DNA from 2 places in the Exiguobacterium sp. s35 genome. Region 1 is predicted to be linked to the other one. Evidence: a T-box and tRNA genes for the amino acid it is inferred to sense, from the RefSeq annotation. Region 1 holds a T-box; the other holds one or more tRNA genes.

Region 1 (10,158 bases):
GATGATCAGCTTACCTTGAGATAAGTAATATAAGCCGTTCCCATATGCTTGCTCCAGTATGTATGGTTTTGGCTGATCCGACATCTCTCCTTCGATTTCAGTGAAATCGTCCGTCTCAATGATACTGATGAGGTGTGTCTCATCGTATAACGTCCAAAGCTTCACCGGCCAATCGTTAACTGAATAGTCAGAGCTGATGACTTCCATCTCTTTGACTGGAAGATTTAATCCCTGAGTAGACGCACTGGACGTATCGGGTACCCCGAAGCGTTGCATCCCGCGTTGCGCCCATCCCTTCTTTTCATCATGAATGAATACGCCAAACGGGTTCGCACGGTCAGGGACGGTCATCGCAACTAAACCGATTCCTCCGACCATCGTCTCCGTTAAAATGTGATCCTTCGACAACTGTTTTGTTGAGCCATCTTCATATTGAAGAGTGATTTGTGCCACGACCGCGTCCGAGACCGTTTCTGTCCCTGGTGGTACTTCGGCAATCATCGTCCCTGTCACTTCTGCGTTGGGAAATTGTGATTCATCGATTCCTTCCACTTGCTCTACTTTTTCCACCTCAACCGTCTCCACAAACTTCGTCTCTTTTGGTGCCATACATCCCGCTAGTCCCAACACAAGAACACAGATTACCCCGATTCGTTTCATTTCATATCCCCTCTACAATGATTCCTAATGTTTACTTTCTCCAAAGCATCGATCCAACATCTCTTTTGTACATGAAGAATCTTTATTCTGCATCATCAAAAGGAAACGACACAGATGAAGGTTCCGGTAAAGAATCAGCTAGTGTCAACAGTTCTTCTTCCAAGATGTTTCCCGTCACGAGAATTAGTTTGTCTTGACTGATGAAGTAGATTCCATTGCCGCTCGGCTGATTCAATCGATAATACTCCACTCCATCCGCCTGACGATTGATTCGCTCACCGTCGCCTACACTGAATGCATCAGTCATCAAAATGGTGACCAGTTGCGACTCATCATAGAACGACCACAGTTTTACCGGTCGTTCTACGTCATCGATTTCACTATCAATCGTATACATCAAATCTTGAGGAAGCACCAAACCGTGGCTTCTTTTTTCGGAAGCATCAGTGATCCCAAAATGCTTCATCCCATGCATGACCCATTCCCCGTCCCATGAATAGTGATAGACGCCGAAAGAAGGCGTTTGGTTTGGATGAGCCATCGCAATCAATCCAATGTCTCCAACTGTCGCCTCATAGATGACATCCTTTGTGGAAAGGTGATCTTCCGATCCATCTTTATATTGAAGCGTGATTTGATGAACTACCGCATCTGCCAACGATTCGGTCCCTTTTGGTACGTCTTCAATGAGCGTGCCCACCCATTCACTCGTGGGTGCTTGGGACCCTTCACTCGTTTCAATTTTCTCTATATCTGTTTCGACCGACTCCGCCTTTTCCGGGGGCGAACACCCGGTCAAACATAATAATAGAACACCTAATACCCCGATTCGTTTCATCTTGTATCCCCTTTTCTACATCTATCTCTCCAAATTCTACCAAAACACAAAAAAACCTTCTTCAGAGAATTAATCTCCAAAGAAGGTCCATGTCTTACTTACGCAACTCTTCCAAACGGGCGCGGACCGCGTCACGCTTGTCGAGGTAGTCTTTTTCTTTTGCTTTCTCTTCGTCGATGACGTGAGCCGGTGCCTTGGCGATGAAACCTTGGTTTCCGAGTTTCTTCTGTACGCGCTCGACTTCTTTCTCATACTTCGCTACTTCTTTTTCAAGACGCGCGATTTCTTCTTCGAAGTTGATGAGGTCTGCGAGCGGGATGAAGAGCTCCGCTCCTGTCATGATCGCTGACATCGACTTATCCGGAGCCGTGAGGCCACGTCCGATTTCAAGCTCTGTCGCGTTCGTGAACTTGCCGATCGTCATTTCGTTCGCGCTCAAGTAACCTTGTGTCGCATCGTCGCTCGTCGAGATGAAGAGCTGGATTGGTTTCGACATCGGTGCGTTCACTTCGGCACGGATGTTACGAACCGAGCGGATGACGTTCATCACAGCTTCAAACGCTGGAACCGAATCGGCGAAGTGAAGGTCGTCACGACGCGTCGGGTAGCTTGCACGAACGATTGAATCGCCTTCGTGCGGCAAGTGCTGCCAAATTTCTTCTGTAAGGAACGGCATGAACGGGTGCATGAGACGCATGATCGAATCAAGCGTATGCGCGAGGACCGAACGTGTCGTGTGCTTCGCTGCTTCGTCCTCACCATAGAGCGTGAGTTTCGCCATCTCGATGTACCAGTTACAGAACTCTTCCCAGATGAAGTTGTACAGGTAACGGCCAGCTTCACCGAACTCGTACTTGTCGACGAGGCGTGTCACTTGGTCGATCGTATCGTTCAAGCGTGTCAAGATCCACTTGTCAGCAAGCGTCTTCTCGCCCGTGAGGTCGATCTCTTCCACTTTGAGTCCATCCATGTTCATGAGAGCGAAACGGCTCGCGTTCCAAATCTTGTTCGAGAAATTCCATGTCGACTCGATCTTCTCCCAATAGAAACGAAGGTCGTTCCCTGGTGTCGAACCTGTGAGGAGGAACCAACGGAGTGAATCCGCTCCGTACTGGTCGATGACTTCCATAGGGTCAACGCCGTTACCGAGTGATTTCGACATCTTGCGTCCTTCCGAGTCACGGATGAGACCATGGATGAGAACATCGTTGAACGGTTGTTTCCCTGTGAACTCGAGTGATTGGAAGATCATGCGCGATACCCAGAAGAAGATGATGTCGTATCCCGTAACGAGTGCGCTCGTCGGGAAGTAACGGTTGAAGTCCGATGCGTCCGTATCCGGCCAGCCCATCGTTGAGAACGGCCAAAGCGCTGACGAGAACCATGTGTCGAGGACGTCTTCGTCTTGTGTCCAGTTCTCACTGTCCGCTGGTGCTTCTTTTCCTACATACACTTCACCCGTCTCGTTATGATACCAAGCTGGGATGCGGTGGCCCCACCAAAGTTGACGGCTGATACACCAGTCGCGGATGTTCTCCATCCAACGGAGGTATGTGCCTTCGAAGCGTTCTGGGACGAAGTTGACTTTCGTGTCGTCGTTTCCTTGTGCTTCGAGTGCCGCTTTTGAGAGTGGCTCCATATCAACGAACCATTGTTTCGAAAGGTATGGCTCGATGACTGCGCCTGAACGCTCTGAGTGACCGACCGAGTGCGTGTGCGGCTCAATCTTCACGAGTGTGCCGTCCGCCTCTAAGTCTTTGACGAGTTGCTTGCGGCATTCGAAGCGGTCAAGCCCTTCGTACTTGCCAGCGTTCTCATTCATCTTTCCGCCTTCGTCCATGACGAGGATACGTGGAAGTTCGTGACGGTTACCGATTTCAAAGTCGTTCGGGTCGTGGGCTGGCGTGATTTTCACGCAACCTGTACCGAACTCCATGTCGACGTAGTCGTCCGCAACGATTGGGATCTCACGGTTCATGACCGGAAGCATGATCGTCTTACCGATGAGGTGTGTGTAACGCTCATCTTTCGGGTTGACGGCAACCGCCGTATCCCCGAGCATCGTCTCAGGACGTGTCGTCGCGATTTCGATGTGACCTGAGCCGTCAGCGAGTGGATACTTCATGTGATAGAACGCACCCTCGACTTCTTGGTAAATAACCTCGATATCCGAAACGGCTGTCTTTTGAGCCGGGTCCCAGTTGACGATATATTCGCCACGGTAAATCAAGCCTTTTTCATACAAGCGAACGAATACTTCTTGAACGGCTTTTGAGAGCCCTTCGTCGAGTGTGAAGCGTTCACGTGAATAGTCGAGGCCAAGACCGAGTTTAGACCATTGGTCGCGAATCGTCTTCGCGTACTCGTCTTTCCATTCCCACGTCTTCTCGAGGAATTTCTCACGTCCGAGGTCGTAACGCATGACGCCTTCTTCACGGAGCTTTTGTTCAACTTTCGCTTGTGTCGCAATGCCGGCATGGTCCATCCCTGGGAGCCAGAGCACGTCATAACCTTGCATGCGCTTGAGGCGTGTCAACAAGTCTTGGAGCGTCGTGTCCCAAGCGTGACCGAGGTGAAGTTTCCCCGTAACGTTCGGTGGCGGGATGACGATTGTGTACGGTTGTTTCGAATCGTCCTCATCTGCTTTAAATACATCGTTTTCTAACCAGTAGTCGTACCATTTTGACTCCGTCGCACTTGGGTCGTACTTCGTCGGCATGGTGATTTCGTTTGTCTCATGGGCCATATGTGGCGCCTCCTCTATATCTTAATGAACACAAAAACGGCTTCTCTCGTCCTATACGCTAAGGACGAAAGAAGCCGTGATCTTCCGCGGTACCACCTTAGTTCGCCAACAAGTGGCGCACTCAAAATCGAATAACGGTCGATGGACCGAACTTTCTTACTCCATTCAGAAAGTCAGCTCCGAGGCGACTTCCGCGTCCATCCCTCGCAACCTTTCACCAAGCGGTCGCGTCTCTAAAAAGGAATGGATGATGCGTACTACTCCTCATCAATGCTTTTCATCGTATCTGTTAAATAATTGTAGCGACAGAAACGTCAGCAGTCAAGATTAGAGTGAAAACTCTTCTTGAAGCTCTTTAAACGTCGCCTCGACCGCTGCAATCGTCTTCTCGATATCCTCATCCGTATGCGCCGTCGAGAGGAACAATCCTTCGAACTGTGACGGTGGCAAGAATACGCCGCGCGCTGCCATCTTCTGATAGTACGAACGGAACATCTCGAGATTCGCCGATTTCGCTTTCTCGAAGTTCGTCACTTTCTCGTTCGTGAAGAAGAAACCAAACATCGAGCCGGCACGGTTCGTGTCGTGCGGGATGTTGTATTTCTCACCAGCCTGCGTGAAACCTTCCGCGAGACGGTCTGCTTTACGCTCGAACTCCGCATAGTGCTCCGGTTTTAGTTGCGAGAGTGTCGTGTAACCAGCAATCATCGCGAGTGGGTTACCTGAGAGCGTACCCGCTTGATAGATTGGACCTTGCGGCGCAATCTGTTCCATGATTTCGCGTTTCCCGCCGTAAGCACCGACCGGAAGTCCACCGCCGATGACCTTACCGAGACATGTGAGGTCCGGTGTGACACCGAAGTATCCTTGTGCACAGTTGTACCCGACACGGAAGCCCGTCATGACCTCATCAAAGATGAGAAGCGCGCCATTTTGTTCCGTGATTTCACGGAGTCCTTCGAGGAATCCTGGTTGTGGTGGTACGAAGCCCATGTTTCCAGCCGCTGGTTCGACGATGACACCAGCGAGATCGTCGCCGTATTTCTCAAACGCGACGCGGACTGCGTCCAAGTCGTTGTAAGGAACGGTGAGCGTGTGGCTTGCGAGTTCTTTCGGTACACCTGGTGAGTCCGGAAGACCGAGTGTTGCGACACCCGAACCGGCTTTAATGAGAAGCGAGTCGCCGTGTCCGTGGTAGCATCCTTCGAACTTCAAAATCTTCGTCTTCCCTGTATAGCCGCGTGCGAGGCGAAGTGCCGCCATCGTCGCTTCCGTACCCGAGTTGACCATACGAACCATCTCGATTGATGGGACGCGGTCGATGACGAGTTCTGCCATCTTCGTCTCAAGCTCGGTCGGCGTTCCGAACGTCCAGCCTTTTTCAGCTTGCTCTTGAATCGCTTTCGTGACGACAGGATCACGGTGACCGAGGATGAGTGGTCCCCATGAGAGGACGTAATCGATATACTCGTTGCCATCGATGTCATAGACGCGTGAACCTTCACCGCGTTCGGCGAAGATTGGCGTCATACCGACCGATTTGTAGGCACGGACCGGACTGTTGACACCGCCTGGCATGAGTGGGCGGGCTTGTTCGAACGCTTCTTGTGAGCGCGTTTGGTTGTATGTCATGCGTAGTCTCCTTCCAAATAGCGACAGACGTCTTTTGCGAAATACGTGACGATGAGATCTGCACCGGCACGTTTGAATCCGACCATCGTCTCCATGACGATGCGTTCTTCATCGACCCAGTCGTTGAGTGATGCGGCTTTGATCATCGCGTACTCTCCGCTCACGTTATACGCCACGATTGGCATATCGAGTGAGTCGCGCATATCACGGATGATGTCCATGAACGCGAGAGCCGGTTTGACAATCATGAAGTCGGCACCTTGTTCGACGTCCGATTGTGACTCGCGGAACGCCTCACGACGGTTCGCCGGGTCCATCTGATAACCTTTACGGTCGCCTTCACCAGGAGCCGATTGGGCAGCGTCACGGAACGGTCCGTAATACGCCGACGCATATTTCACGCCATAGCTCATGATCGGAATATGGCTGAATCCGTTTTGGTCGAGACCTTCACGGATGGCTGCGACGAATCCGTCCATCATCGAGCTCGGCGCAATGATATCGGCACCCGCTTGTGCTTGCGTGATCGCCGTCTGGACGTGAAGTGGAAGCGATGCGTCGTTATCGACGTCCCCATCCTTCACGAGGCCACAGTGACCTGTAGACGTGTATTCACACAGGCACGTATCGGCGATGACCGTGAGCTGTGGCGCCCACTCTTTTACTTTACGGATCGCTTCTTGGACGATGCCGTGGTCGTGATACGCTTCACTGCCTTCCGGGTCTTTATGTTCCGGCACTCCGAACAAGAGCACAGATTGGAGACCGAGGTCGACGATTTCTTTGATCTCTTCTTCGAGTCGGTCAAGTGAATAATTAAAGACGCCAGGCATCGAGCTGACTTCACGTTTAATGTTAGTCCCTTCAATGATGAAGAGTGGGTAAATCAAATCTTCTTTCCGAACATGATTTTCACGTACGAGGGCACGCATCGACTTCGATGAGCGAAGACGACGGTGACGGTCAAACTGGTTCATGAAAAATCCTCCCCTACACACTGTATTAATGCATCCATAGTATAACATTCTGGCACTCGTACCGGTAACGTCGACACTTGTCGGACGGCACGTTCGGTCACTTCGCCGATGGCGTACCACGTCCCGGTGAAGCGGGACAAGTGCGGTGTGAGCGCCTCGACGGCCGATGGGCTCAAGACGAGCAGTGCCTTCACGGTCTCGAGTTGTTGCTGTTGCGCCGGTGTCAGTGGCACCGGAATCGTCTCATAGACGACCCAGTCCTGCACGTGAGAGAGCATCGTCATGTGCTTCGTGTTCGCTAAATTGCCACGCGCGAACAAGACGACCTCATCGGCGGAAACGACATCGCGTAACTGCTCAAAGAGTGCCTCACCCGTATACGTCTCTGGCATGAGCGAGACGGTAAACCCTTCCGCTTCAAGCGCCCGCTTCGTCTTCTCACCGACAGCAGCGACCTTGACATCACGCGTCAGATTTCGAAGCGCGGGCACCGCGTTCTGGCTCGTGACGACGAGCCAGTCGAATCGTTCCACGGGTGGTGGGACGTGCGTCTCTCTCGTCTGAATGAGCGGGACATGATGAACGGAAAGACCGCTCGCCTCGAGCAGCGCCCGTTGCGAAGCGGTCATTCGTTTCGTTCCCGTGTACCAGACGTCACTCATTGACCGAGGCGAGGATTTCACGCCCGCCACGTCCGAGCAATTCTTCTGCGACGTCCATTCCGAGTGCGACTCCGTCCGTTGACGTTTTCGTCACGCGGAGCACTTCTTTCCCGTCCACTGACGCGATGAGGCCCGTGAGCGTCACTTCGTCACCGTCGACCGTTGCGTAACCGCCGACTGGGACGTGACAGCTGCCTTCGATGGCTTTTAAGAAAGTCCGTTCCGCTGTCGCGGCTTTTGCCGTCACGTCATCGTGTAACAATTGAAGCACTGCCGTTACCTCTGCATCGTCTTTACGGCTCTCGATCGCGAGTACGCCTTGTCCGACAGCAGGTACCATGACGTCCGGGTCAAGCGCTTCGAAGTCGACACGGTCCGTCCAACCCATCCGTTCGAGCCCGGCTTTCGCGAGCAAGATGGCGTTGTAGTTCTCCGAATCCAACTTCTTCAAACGCGTGTCGATGTTTCCGCGGATCCATTGAATCTCAAGGTCAGGACGTGCCGCTAAAATCTGTGCCCCACGACGGAGGGAGCTCGTTCCGACGATCGAACCTTTCGGAAGCGTCTCGAACGTGTAGCCGTTCTCACAGATAAGGACGTCACGCGCGTCGACACGTTTCGGCATGCAGCTGATATAAAGTTCTTCCGGAAGTTCGGCTGGAACGTCCTTCATGCTGTGGACGGCGAGGTCGATGTCCCCGTCGAGCATCTGTTGTTGAATCTCTTTGACGAATAGACCTTTTCCGCCGACTTTCGACAATTGTACGTCGACGATTTGATCCCCTTTCGTCACGATTTCTTTAATCTCGAACTCGTTTTGTGCTCCGGCTTGTTTCAATTGCTCGATGACCCATTTCGTTTGAGTCATGGCGAGTTGAGAACGGCGTGAGCCGACGATGATTTTTCGCATGTTGAGTCTCTCCTTCATAGAAAAAGGCGACACACGTCGCCTTTTATATCTTGTTAGCGCATCAATGCGCGAAGTGGTGCTTTCGCAGAAGTGGCATCTGTTTCTTCCACTTCGTCTACCGGTTGTTCTGGTAACTCGACATCGAGTCCGAACGTCTCGACAAACTGGGCGATTCGAACGTTCGCGTCCGGCTGTGCCGCTGCATCTTTAATGTAGTCAATCGGGTCACGAAGCATTTGATTGATAATCGACTTCATGTGCTTCCCGATGACTTTCTTGTCGCGCGCTGACAAGTGGTCGAGCTTGCGCTCTAGACTCGTCATCGTGTCTTCTTGAATATCAAGGGCACGGGCACGTAACTCGTTCATAATCGGTACGACACCGAGCGTGACGAGCCATGTTTGGAACTCTTGAATCGCTTCATCGATCTTCATCTCAATCTTCTCGGCCTCGACGAGACGAGCTTCGAGATTCTTGTTGACGATTCCATTCAAATCATCGACATCGAACAAATGAACACCTGGAAGTGTCGCGACCGCTGGATCGATATCTCGCGGCACAGCAATGTCAATAAGAAGAAGTGGACGTTCACGGCGCAACAATTGTGCAGCTGCTACATCGTCATATCCGATGACGGCGTCTTTCGCTCCGGTCGAACTGATCAAAATATCCGCATCGAGTAAACCACATGCGATTTCACGAATCGAATGGGCTCGACCTTTGAACTTATCCGCTACTGCTTTCGCTTTGCTCTCCGTCCGGTTGAAGACGGCGATCTGTTTGGCACCAGCCTCGAACAAGTTGAGTGTCGTCAATTCACCGGTCTCTCCGGCCCCGACGACGACGACTTGCTTATCTTCGAGCTGTTGGTACATTTCTTGCGCGAGCGTCACGGCGGCCGAGCTGACCGATACAGACATTTCCCCAATTTGCGTGTCCGTATGGGCGCGCTTGGCGAGTGTGACCGCTTCTTTAAATAATTTGTTGAAGACCGTTCCTGTCGTTCCATGCTCTTGGGCACGGAAAAAACTCGTCTTCACCTGACCTAAAATTTGTGTTTCCCCGATGATCATCGAGTCGAGGCCCGATGTGACACGGAATAAGTGACGAATCGCCTCTTCCCCTTCTCGAATCGACAAGTATGGTGTGAACTGCTCCATCTCTAGGTTGAACCAGTTCGCCAAGAAACGTTTCGTGTAATAACGTCCAGTATGGAGTTGATCTGTCACGACGTACAGCTCCGTCCGGTTACACGTAGACAAAATAACCGACTCGAAAATGCTCTTCTCTTCGCGAAGTGCAATCATCGCATCCACGATTTCTTGCTCCCCAAACGAGAACTGCTCCCGAATCGCGACAGGGGCTGTCTTGTTATTTAGTCCAACGACGACAATATGCATGTATCTCTTCCCCTCATCTAAAATCCACCGACGGTTGTCTCTTCTTTTTTTCAATCTCTACCGTACATTATAACAGTTCTTATCTGGTAACTATAATCTTCTGTTTGATTTTCCTGAAATAAAATAAGAACTTTTTGTGACAAAAAGAAGTAGAAATGGCGAAACCCCATTTCTACCCTTATTCTTATGAATTTGGTGAATTCGGATCCGTGATAATCGAACTTTCTGTATCTTCTTTGTCTAAATATTGTTCGCGCTCACGTAATTTATAGATGCGAACGATATTTTGGACAACCGTTTTGGCGACCGCATAGAACGGTACGGCGATGAGCA
Region 2 (10,158 bases), on a different contig from region 1:
TTTGATGCACCAGCAGACTCATTCAAAGAATTTCCGGATTGGTTGAAAGCTCGTTTTGAGCAATTGGCTGAAGAAAAAACAGCTTTCTTGTCAATCGTCAGTGATGATCCGGATGCCTTGAACGGTGTTGAATCGTCGCGCATCTCGGATGCGAACCGTGCAGCCGGACAAGCGCTAGCGAAGTGGCGTCAATATGTGATGAGTGACAACGTGAGTTGGTCAATCGTCGCAGGTGCGTCAGAGGCGTGGGCTGAAAAAGTATTCCCGGGGCGTGAAGATGCGGTCGCCGCGTTGTGGCAAGCGATTTTCGCAGCTACACGTATGGACCAAGAAGATGTGGTCGCGGCGTGGGATACACATGATCAATCACTTCGTAGCCGTGCGAAGCTGTTGACTGAGAAAAAGTATGCGAAGTTGCACTACAGCGCACCAGGCACTGAACTGACAATCGGACTTCCGAAGAAGCACGTCTTCCTTGGCGGTGGCGGTCCAAACGTCGATGGCATCGACTTTATCGCCAACATGCCGACAGAAGAAGTATTCACGCTCGCAGATAAAGATTCTGTGGAAGGTCACGTGTCGAGCACGAAGCCGCTCAGCTACAGCGGAAACTTGATTGACGAGTTCACGCTTTGGTTTGAAGGTGGGAAAGTCGTCAAAGCGGAAGCGAAAAAAGGACAAGCGGCTCTGGATGAATTGTTGAACATGGATGAGGGGGCTCGCCGTATCGGTGAAGTCGCACTTGTTCCAGATGATTCTCCAATCTCGAACTCAGGTCTTCTCTTCTATAACACGTTATTTGATGAGAATGCATCGTGTCACTTGGCATTAGGTCGTGCATACTCGACATGTCTCGAAGGTGGCCCTTCGATGTCACAAGAGGAACTCGCGGCGAACGGTGCGAATGACTCGATGACACACGTTGACTTCATGATCGGGTCAGCAGAAATGAATATCGATGGCGAACGAGAAGACGGCACGCGTGAAGCAATCATGCGTGACGGGAACTGGGTCATCTAAGTAAAAGAACAAAAGAGCGAATTCCGAAACCGGAATTCGCTCTTTTTCATGTGACGTCGTATAAATAACGAAGGACGTGGGGCAAACGGCGGCGCCAAGCTAACTCGTTATGAACTGCATCCGGCTCGACTTCGTAACGGAAGGCAATGCCTTTTTGCGCAATCACTTCGACGAGTTTGGCATTCGTAAACAAATAATCTTTCGATGTGATCGGTCCGCTCTCTTCATTCGTCCCGATATCCATATACAGTTTCCCTGTGAAGTCCACTTGTTGTAACGCCTGGATTAAAGGATCGAGGTTCGCCCAAGCCGCGGTGGAGAGAGAGCCGACTCTTTTGATGGAAGGGTAGGTCGCCATCATATATAAAGAGATGACCCCTCCCATCGAACTCCCCATGACACCGACATCGTCTGGGTCTGTCGCATACTCCTTGTCGATTCGTGGTTTTAACTCCTTCATGAGCCAATCTGTATACATACGACCTTGGCCACCAAGTGTCGGTCGTGTTTTCGCAAGTTCGGGTCCGATACGGCGATATAACATCTCATCTTCCTCGTACGAATACTCGTCATAGCGGTCCAACCAGTTCGGAACGCTCGCAATGGCAACGACCATAAGGGGGAGTCGGAGTGTATCGATGCAACGGTCAATCTCCCAGCCTTCTCCATATGTAGCAGTGCTTCCGGAGAATACGTTTTGCCCGTCATGCATATAAAGGACGGGCAGTGGGGTGTCGGTATCGACCCAGTCTGGCCGAAACACGCGGACAATCCGTTTTTGACCACGCATCTTCTCTGTTGGGATGGACACGTTCAATTGTTCAATCATCTTTTTTCACCTCTTTCATCTTGTATTGTGGAGAATCAAGAAAGAAATGACAATCACCAACATTGACTACCTACCGTTCGTTAGGTAAAGTGGTCGGGAGGAGAGTGAGACTGGTGAATACAAAAGATAAGATTATGCAATCTGCGCGAACGCGGTTTGCCCGTGAAGGATATGAAGGATTGTCACTCGCGGCAGTAGCTGAAGATGTAGGGATTCGTAAAGCTTCTTTATACGCCCATATCGATGGGAAAGAGCAATTGTTTAAACAAGTCGTGACCGATATGGCGAATCGTTACGAAGAGGCTTGGCGACAAACGTGCGAGGATACCGTAAATCGATCCCCTTTAGAACGGATTGATTCGATTGTGCGTACACTCACGTCATTCTTTAGCGATCATGAGACGTGGATGTTGACGAAACGAATGCTACTCGTACCACCTCCAGAATTTCGGGATTATATCGAAGAAGTCATTGGGAAAGTGGAGACGGAGCTAAAAGGATTTGAAAAAGAACAGTTCCGTCTTGCGATGGAGCGTGGAGATTTACCGTCGCAGCCACTCGATGAACTTTATGCTGCATACTATTGTTTTTTAGACGGCGCTTTGCTGTCTTTGTTTACGTTTGAAGATGACAGGGAGATGCGACAACGAGCCGCCTTCCGCATCTTTAAGAAAGGGGTGGGATGGAATGAATAAGGAAAGAGTCGCTTGGATTTCTCTCTTGTTCGCAGGATTGCTAGAAATCATATGGGCTACGACGATGAAGCTATCGGAAGGATTTACGGTGCTTGTTCCGACGCTATGGACGATTGTTCTGTTGATTGTCAGTTTCGGTTTGTTAGCCAAAGCATTCCGGGTTCTCCCAGCAGGTACCGGCTATGCCGTCTTTACGGGAATCGGAGCGGTCGGTACGGTGATTGTCGGTGCTCTTCTTTTTGATGAGGCGCTCAGTGGTTGGAAGCTCTTGCTTGTGACGACGTTGATCATCGGCATCATCGGATTGAAGCAAGTGACAGGAGGGGAAGAAGCATGAGTTGGGTATTTTTGATTGGTGCAGGCATTGCTGAGATGACGGCCGTCTTCTTTATGGGAAAATCAAAAGGATATCAAATTTTAAAATGGTCGGTATTGTCGATTTTTTCGTTCGCGCTTAGTTTCTATTGGTTATCGAAGTCACTTGAAGATATTCCGTTAAGTCTGGCTTATTCCATTTGGGTCGGGATTGGCGCGGCAGGTGGCGTCATTCTAGGTATGCTCTATTTAAATGAATCAAGAAGTCGTTGGCGCATTTTTTATTTGATGATGATTATTGGCAGTGTGATCGGATTAAAAGTTGTATCGTAAAGGATTGAAACAAGCTGAAAACGGGAATTGAATAATTCAGATTATGAGATGGAAGAAAGGGGCGGAAAACGATGCATCTTGTTGAGTTGCAATCCGAACGTTTGCGGTTTGAACCGTACACAATCTCTGATTTCTATTTTGTTAAGTCGCTTCTCCAAGATCCTCGGGTGATGCGCTTCATCAGTCCGGACGGGAGACCGTATACAGACGAACAAACAATCGAATGGTTCGAACGTCAATTGGCCCGGTATGAAACAGGACGCCAGACGGGGCTATTGAAGTTGATGACGTTCGAAAGTGATGAACCGATTGGTCATGCCGGTACACTGCTCCATGATTTAGATGGCAAACTTGAGTTAGAAGTCGGCTATTGGTTGTCACCAAAGCATTGGCACATGGGTTACGGGCGTGAAGCAGCTGCGCGGTTGATGCAGTATGCCTTTACCGAAGGGGAAAAGGAAATCATTTCGCTCATTCATCCAGATAACGTTCCGTCTCAGCGCGTGGCGAAAGCGAACGGTCTTCATTGGGACCGCGACACGTTATACCAGAACATGCTCGTATCTGTTTATGCAGGTGATTTGGAACGCCTCTGCCGGCATATCGACCGCCAACAAATGACGCGTTAAAAAAAGTACAAAAAACTTTTAAAAAGTTGTTGCCAACTTAATAGTTTCTTGATATATTAATAGTGTCCTTAAGAGAGGACACGACCTGATTCTGTAGCTCAGCTGGGAGAGCGCTACCTTGACAGGGTAGAGGTCGCTGGTTCGAGCCCAGTCAGAATCACTTGGGTGCCAAACCCTCGAGAAACCCACCGGAACATGGGTTTCCGCGAAGCCACTTCTTGCGAGAAGTGGCTCTTTTTTTGTATATTGACATGGCGCGAAAGCAATTGGTATATTCCTCTCAATACATAATGAAACGGGGAATGCAAAATGGTGTTAACAGGAACCCTCGTCAATGCCGGACTAATCGTCATCGGGTCATTGTTAGGTCTCTTATTCCACCGCATTCCAGAGCGTATGAAAGAGACGGTGACGGCAGCGATCGGACTTGCGGTCATCTTGCTTGGCATTCAAATGGGGATGAAGAGTGAAAACTTCTTGATTGTCATCGGAAGTCTTGTCGTCGGGTCTGCGCTCGGGGAATGGTGGAAGCTAGATGAAGTATTGAATGAAATCGGCTACCGACTTGAGCGGCGTCTCGGGAGTCAATCGAGTGTAGCGGAAGGATTCGTCACAGCAACGCTCATCTTCGTGATTGGTGCAATGGCCATCATTGGTGCGCTCGATAGTGGGTTACGTGGCGATCATGACGTGTTGTATACGAAAGGGTTGATTGATGGATTTACAGCCCTCGTGTTAAGTTCGACGCTCGGAATCGGGGTCATGTTCTCGGCCGTTCCGGTGTTATTGTATCAAGGTGGAATCGCATTACTCGCCATTCAAATCATGAAATTCATTCCAGAGTCGCTCATGGATAGCTTTATTTTAGAGATGACCGCTACCGGTGGTGTCATGATTGTGGCGATTGGCTTGAATTTGGTCGGAATCACAAAAATTCGTGTGGCGAACTTATTGCCAGGGATTTTAGTAGTGGCACTCATTGTGTCGGTTATACATATGATGACATAAAAAATGGACGGAAGCGTGGCTTCCGTCCATTTTTATGGTTTCTCCATGATTTCATGGTCTTCTTTGGCACTTTCACGTAAGGCTGAAGCCATCACGTCGGCAAGGTTGCGGTCTCGTAACACGCCGACACCACGGTCGGTCGGTCCACCTGGAGCAGCGACGTCAGCAATGAGTTCATTCGTCTCACGTGTTTCATGTGACAGTAACTCTGCAGAGCCTTTCATCGCCTGAGCCACAATTTGACGAGCCGTCGCTTCGTCGTATCCGACATCGGTCAAGACCGGAGTCATCGCCCCAACGATCTCATAAAAGAAGGCCGGGCTACAACCCGCGGCTGCCATGAAGGCAGACATCGTCTTCGCATCCGTGATGGCCGTTCGACCGACACGCTCAAAGAGGGCAGTTGCTTTCGCGCGATCGGCTTCATCTGTTTCAGGACCGAACCATAAGCCTGTCATCCCGCTCCGATATGCGACCGGCGTGTTTGGCATCGCGCATACGGCAGGAAGTCCTGAAGCTTCTTCTAATTGGCTCGGTTCGATATGTGCCGCAACCGATACAAGTAGTGGGGTCTTCCACTCTTTTGATTCCACGTATGGAATGACGCCGTCCGGTTGCATCGCTAGTACGACGATGTCATAGTCGTTCACGTTTTCTTCTTCGACGGTGTGTACGCCGAGTTCATCTTGCAATGCGAGCAATCGCTCACGGTCACTTCGGTTCGTCATGGTAATTTGTGTCGGTTCGATTCCTGAGTCAATCCACCCTCGAACGAGCGCTTCACTCATTGATCCTGCACCGACCATTAGTAATTGTTTCATCATTCGTCACCTCTTCTATTCGATTCGGTCAATAGTTATGTTGACTATCATAACAAACCTGCTGTCGAATATCGCCCATCTTGCTCATTTGTTAAGAGATGGAAAACGATTTAACATATGGAGCGGTGAACATGACAAACGTTTCAAATCGCGCTATGATGGCACTAATTCAACAGAGTGAGGCGAAATCGCGTGAAACGTGTATTAGTAAAAGGGATTCAAGGTTATCAACGTTTTATTTCACCATTAAAGCCGCCGACATGCCGGTTTTATCCGAGTTGTTCACACTACGGAATCGAAGCGATTGAGAAACATGGAGCCGTCAAAGGCAGTTATTTAACCGCTCGCCGGCTCATCCGTTGTCAACCGTTTCATCCGGGCGGGCTCGATTACGTCCCGGATACATTTGATTGGAAAGCGCCCTTACAACGAGAGAAGCCTGAATCACAGCGAGACGATTAAGTTCGTCTCGCTGTTTGTATACAGATGAAAAGATCCGGAGTTGTTTTAGCACAATACTTTTGCATTGTTCTAAGTATTCTGAAAAAATAGAGGTGTACACTATTTTCGGGGAAAGGGGATACTTTGTATGGGGCAATCATTTAGTGAATGGGTGAGTACGGCATCCAATTTTGTATGGGGACCACCGCTTTTAATTTTGCTTGTGGGGACAGGCATTTACTTGACGGTGCGTCTAGGTGGTATTCAAATTACCAAATTACCGTATGCGTTGAAATTGGCATTTTCGAAAAATCAGGATCAATCCTCAAAAGGGGATATCAGTCACTTCCAGGCGCTCATGACAGCTCTGGCGGCGACCGTCGGTACGGGGAATATCGTCGGGGTGTCGACAGCGGTTGTATTAGGAGGACCGGGGGCCATCGTCTGGATGTGGGTATCGGGATTCTTTGGGATGGCAACGAAATATGCGGAAGCTGTTCTGGCTGTTAAATATCGGGTGACCGATGAGCGCGGTCAAATGGCTGGTGGACCGATGTACTATCTAGAACGAGGATTGAATCAACGTTGGTTAGCGGTGGCGTTTGCTGCATTCGCCTCGATTGCGGCGTTTGGGATTGGGAACGGGGTTCAGACGAACTCTGTCGCGCTCGCGCTCAAAACGACATTCGATGTACCACTCTACATATCAGGAATTCTCATCATGATTTTTACAGGCGCGGTCATCCTTGGGGGCGTACGTTCTATCGGGAAAGTAGTCAGCTACTTCGTCCCGGTCATGATTGCCTTCTACTTAGGTAGCGGTCTCTTGATCATGATCATGAATTACACGCTTATTCCAGATGCGTTCGCACTCATCTTTAGCAGTACGTTCAGTGCGGAAGCCATCGGTGGGGGAGCCATCGGAGCGGCCATTCGATATGGTGTCGCGCGTGGTGTCTTCTCGAACGAGGCAGGTCTCGGTTCTGCTCCGATTGCAGCGGCTGCTGCGAAGACGGATATGCCGGGTCGTCAAGCACTCGTCTCGATGACGCAAGTCTTCTTAGACACGCTTGTCGTCTGTTCGGTGACCGGTTTGACACTCGTCATGGGTGGCCAAATCGGGACCGGGTTAGAAGGGGTTGAATTGACTTCGGCCACATTTGAATTATTCCTCGGTCCGGCGGGTGGTTACATTGTGACAATCGGACTTGTTTTATTCGCCTATTCGACCGTTCTCGGTTGGTCGTATTATGGAGAACGTTCCATCCATTACTTGTTTGGGCAAAAGTCGATTCTGCCATATCGAATTGCCTTCGTGCTTGTCGCTGGACTAGGTGCCATGACGACCAACTTGAACTTAGTATGGGCGTTATCCGACGTCTTCAACGGTTTAATGGCCATCCCGAACTTGATTGGTCTCTTGTTCTTGTCGGGCGTTGTCATTGCAGAGACGAAGCGATTCAATCAACAACTTGAGATTGAAAATCGAAAAGTGTCCTAAACGGATTGACGCCATCCTCATGAATCAGAGGGTGGCGTCTTTTGTTTTGCTTCTAGTTCATCTAGCCGTGCCTTTTGAAGGTGGTCGAACACTTTAGTAACGAATCCGACCACAATGCCGACACCCGTGATCACATAGCCAATCGTGAAAATTTTCCCGATATCGGTCTGAGGGGCAAAATCGCCATAGCCGATGGTCGTTAATGTGATGACACTGAAGTAGAGCGCGTCGAGCCATCGCATCGCCTCAAATTGAGCATAAAAAAGTGTTCCAGATAGGATGGTGAGAAAGGCAAGGCTGAATAAGACTTGGAACTCAGGGTCCCGTAGACCGCGCCAAATTCCACGTACAATCCGGCGTAATGTCAGTAAGAACGGTAACATGTCACTCGCTCCTTTCGATATTAGGTTTGTTCGCCAATAACACGGGAACATCCTTTGTAGTTCGAAAAAAAGAGAAAGGGTGAGTTGGATGGGGAAAGTCATTCCGAAGCAAGAAGGGCTCGACCACAGTGTCGATTTTTTACGGGAAGGTTATTTATTCGTCGCCAATCGACGTAAAAGTTTTCAGTCAGATCTTTTTGAGACTCGTTTGCTTGGGGAACGCGTGATTTGTCTTGGAGGAGAGGACGCCGCTTCGTTGTTTTATGAGGCGGACAAATTTACACGTCAGGATGCTGCACCGAAGCGTCTTCTCAAAACACTATTCGGAGAAGATGGAGTGCAAACATTAGATGGGACGGCGCATACGCACCGGAAACGTATGTTCATGTCATTGATGACGAAAGAAAACATCGATCGTCTGCTCCGGCTGACGGGTCGCGAGTGGAGACGAATCAAACAGACGGAAGAACTTGTTTTATATGATGTGGCCCAACAGGTGTTGATGAAGGCCGTATGTGAATGGGCGGGAGTCCCGCTTGCACGAGAAGAAGTAGAGAAGCGGACCGATGAAATGAGATTGCTATTTGAATCAGGTACGTCTCTTGGTCCAACGTATTTGCAAGGTCGGAAGGCAAGAAGTTCGGCTGAAGCTTGGATTCGACAGATGGTGAAGGAAGTACGGTCGAATCAATTATTGCCGAATGAACAGACGGCGCTTTATGAATTCTCATGGCATCGAGATGAATCAGGTGAGTTGTTGCCTGAAGAAGTGGTGGCTGTCGAAGTGTTAAATATTCTACGCCCGACTGTCGCGATCTCGGTTTATGTTCTGTTCACGGTCCTAGCATTGCATCAATTCCCTGAAGAAGCAGAACAAGTGAAGCAAGGACAGGTCACGAAAACAGCATTTGTCCAAGAAGTGAGACGTTATTATCCATTCTTCCCCGTAGCGGCAGCTCGAGTCAAAACCGATTTTGAATGGGACGGGTATACGTTTACGGAAGGGACACTGACGCTCCTTGACCTCTATGGAACGAATCACGACTCCTCAATTTGGGCAGCACCTGATCAGTTTGAACCTTCTCGATTTATGGACTGGAAGGAGAGTCCGTTCAATTTCATCCCACAAGGAGGTGGGAATGTGGACTTTGGACATCGTTGCGCAGGGGAACATGTGACGATTGCGATTCTCGAGCAAGTGATTGAGTTGTTTACCAAAGAGTTCTCGTATACCGTCCCTCCTCAAGACTTGAGCTATAGCTTTGTCGATATGCCGAGTCTGCCAAAAAGTAAACTGCGATTGACTGATGTGAAATGAGTCTCATAAGAAAACGCCTACTCTTGATTGAGTAGGCGTTTTGTATGGAATGCGGTTCATTTCGCTTGTAGATTAAGACGTTTTGAAATCGGACGGATTGGGACGGACGGATCAATCATCCGATTATCCCGTTTTGGTTCATCCGTGCATTCAATCTGCCAATCGGCGTCATGAAGCTCTTTTAGTCCGACCGCAATGTCGTATAAGGAATAGTTCGCATTTCCGTTTAGCTGATAAATACCAGGTCCGCGTTTTGTCAAAATCTCGAATAAAGCTTCCGCCGTATCTGGTAAAAACGAGCAAGATGGATACCAATGCTCACTCGCTTGAATGACACCTCGTTGTTTCATCTCGTTCGTAAAATAGTCCATCATATTGTTCGATCCGGCTTCATCCCCAATCTGCCATCCAAGACGAACAATCTGAGCTCCCGGGTTGACGCGAACGATGGCTCTTTCGCAGTCACGTTTATACTTTCCGTAGTCATCTTCAGCATCCGGTGCCGTGTCCGGTGAGATGGGTCCAGTCACGTCATCTGAAAAAATCGACACTGTACTCGTAAACAAGAACGGAATTTTCATTTCCCCACATAAACGAGCGAGTGTCTCGGCCCATTCAACCGGCCCCATGCCGATATGTAAAAAATAGTCCGGTCGGATGCTTTCGATAAATTGTCGCATCTCCTGTTCATCCGTCGTGGACACTTGCTCACGATTCCACGCAATCCCCTCAATGCCATGACGTTGTAACGTTTCGGCAACAACCGGTGCTACCGTACCATTCATTCCAGTAATGATTGCTTTCATTTCATTTCGCCCCTTTCTCTCTATATGATGCCACAAAACGGGCGTAAACAAACAATCGA

What was found. The T-box of region 1 lies ahead of KNO75_RS01070 (valine--tRNA ligase). A T-box ahead of a tRNA ligase gene usually reads a tRNA of that ligase, here a tRNA-Val.
Region 2: it encodes a tRNA-Val, which carries the amino acid that the T-box ahead of KNO75_RS01070 (valine--tRNA ligase) is inferred to sense. The anticodon was not compared.

What each region holds. Positions count from the first base shown of each region.
Region 1 covers NZ_JACSKI010000001.1:201,188-211,345, reverse strand. Annotated here, with positions in the region: gene KNO75_RS01080 (hypothetical protein) at 1-660, opposite strand, end outside; gene KNO75_RS01075 (hypothetical protein) at 743-1,498, opposite strand; gene KNO75_RS01070 (valine--tRNA ligase) at 1,593-4,244, opposite strand; T-box leader at 4,302-4,524, opposite strand; gene hemL (glutamate-1-semialdehyde 2,1-aminomutase) at 4,572-5,876, opposite strand; gene hemB (porphobilinogen synthase) at 5,873-6,853, opposite strand; gene KNO75_RS01055 (uroporphyrinogen-III synthase) at 6,850-7,482, opposite strand; gene hemC (hydroxymethylbilane synthase) at 7,508-8,425, opposite strand; gene hemA (glutamyl-tRNA reductase) at 8,479-9,825, opposite strand; gene KNO75_RS01040 (AI-2E family transporter) at 10,010-10,158, opposite strand, start outside.
Region 2 covers NZ_JACSKI010000003.1:75,820-85,977, forward strand. Annotated here, with positions in the region: gene KNO75_RS12390 (aminopeptidase) at 1-1,020, shown strand, start outside; gene KNO75_RS12395 (alpha/beta hydrolase) at 1,067-1,849, opposite strand; gene KNO75_RS12400 (TetR/AcrR family transcriptional regulator) at 1,963-2,544, shown strand; gene KNO75_RS12405 (DMT family transporter) at 2,537-2,881, shown strand; gene KNO75_RS12410 (DMT family transporter) at 2,878-3,192, shown strand; gene KNO75_RS12415 (GNAT family N-acetyltransferase) at 3,264-3,821, shown strand; tRNA gene KNO75_RS12420 (tRNA-Val) at 3,909-3,981, shown strand; gene KNO75_RS12425 (DUF554 domain-containing protein) at 4,131-4,829, shown strand; gene KNO75_RS12430 (pyrroline-5-carboxylate reductase family protein) at 4,862-5,650, opposite strand; gene yidD (membrane protein insertion efficiency factor YidD) at 5,843-6,112, shown strand; gene KNO75_RS12440 (alanine/glycine:cation symporter family protein) at 6,240-7,592, shown strand; gene KNO75_RS12445 (potassium channel family protein) at 7,610-7,975, opposite strand; gene KNO75_RS12450 (cytochrome P450) at 8,064-9,293, shown strand; gene KNO75_RS12455 (sugar nucleotide-binding protein) at 9,350-10,099, opposite strand.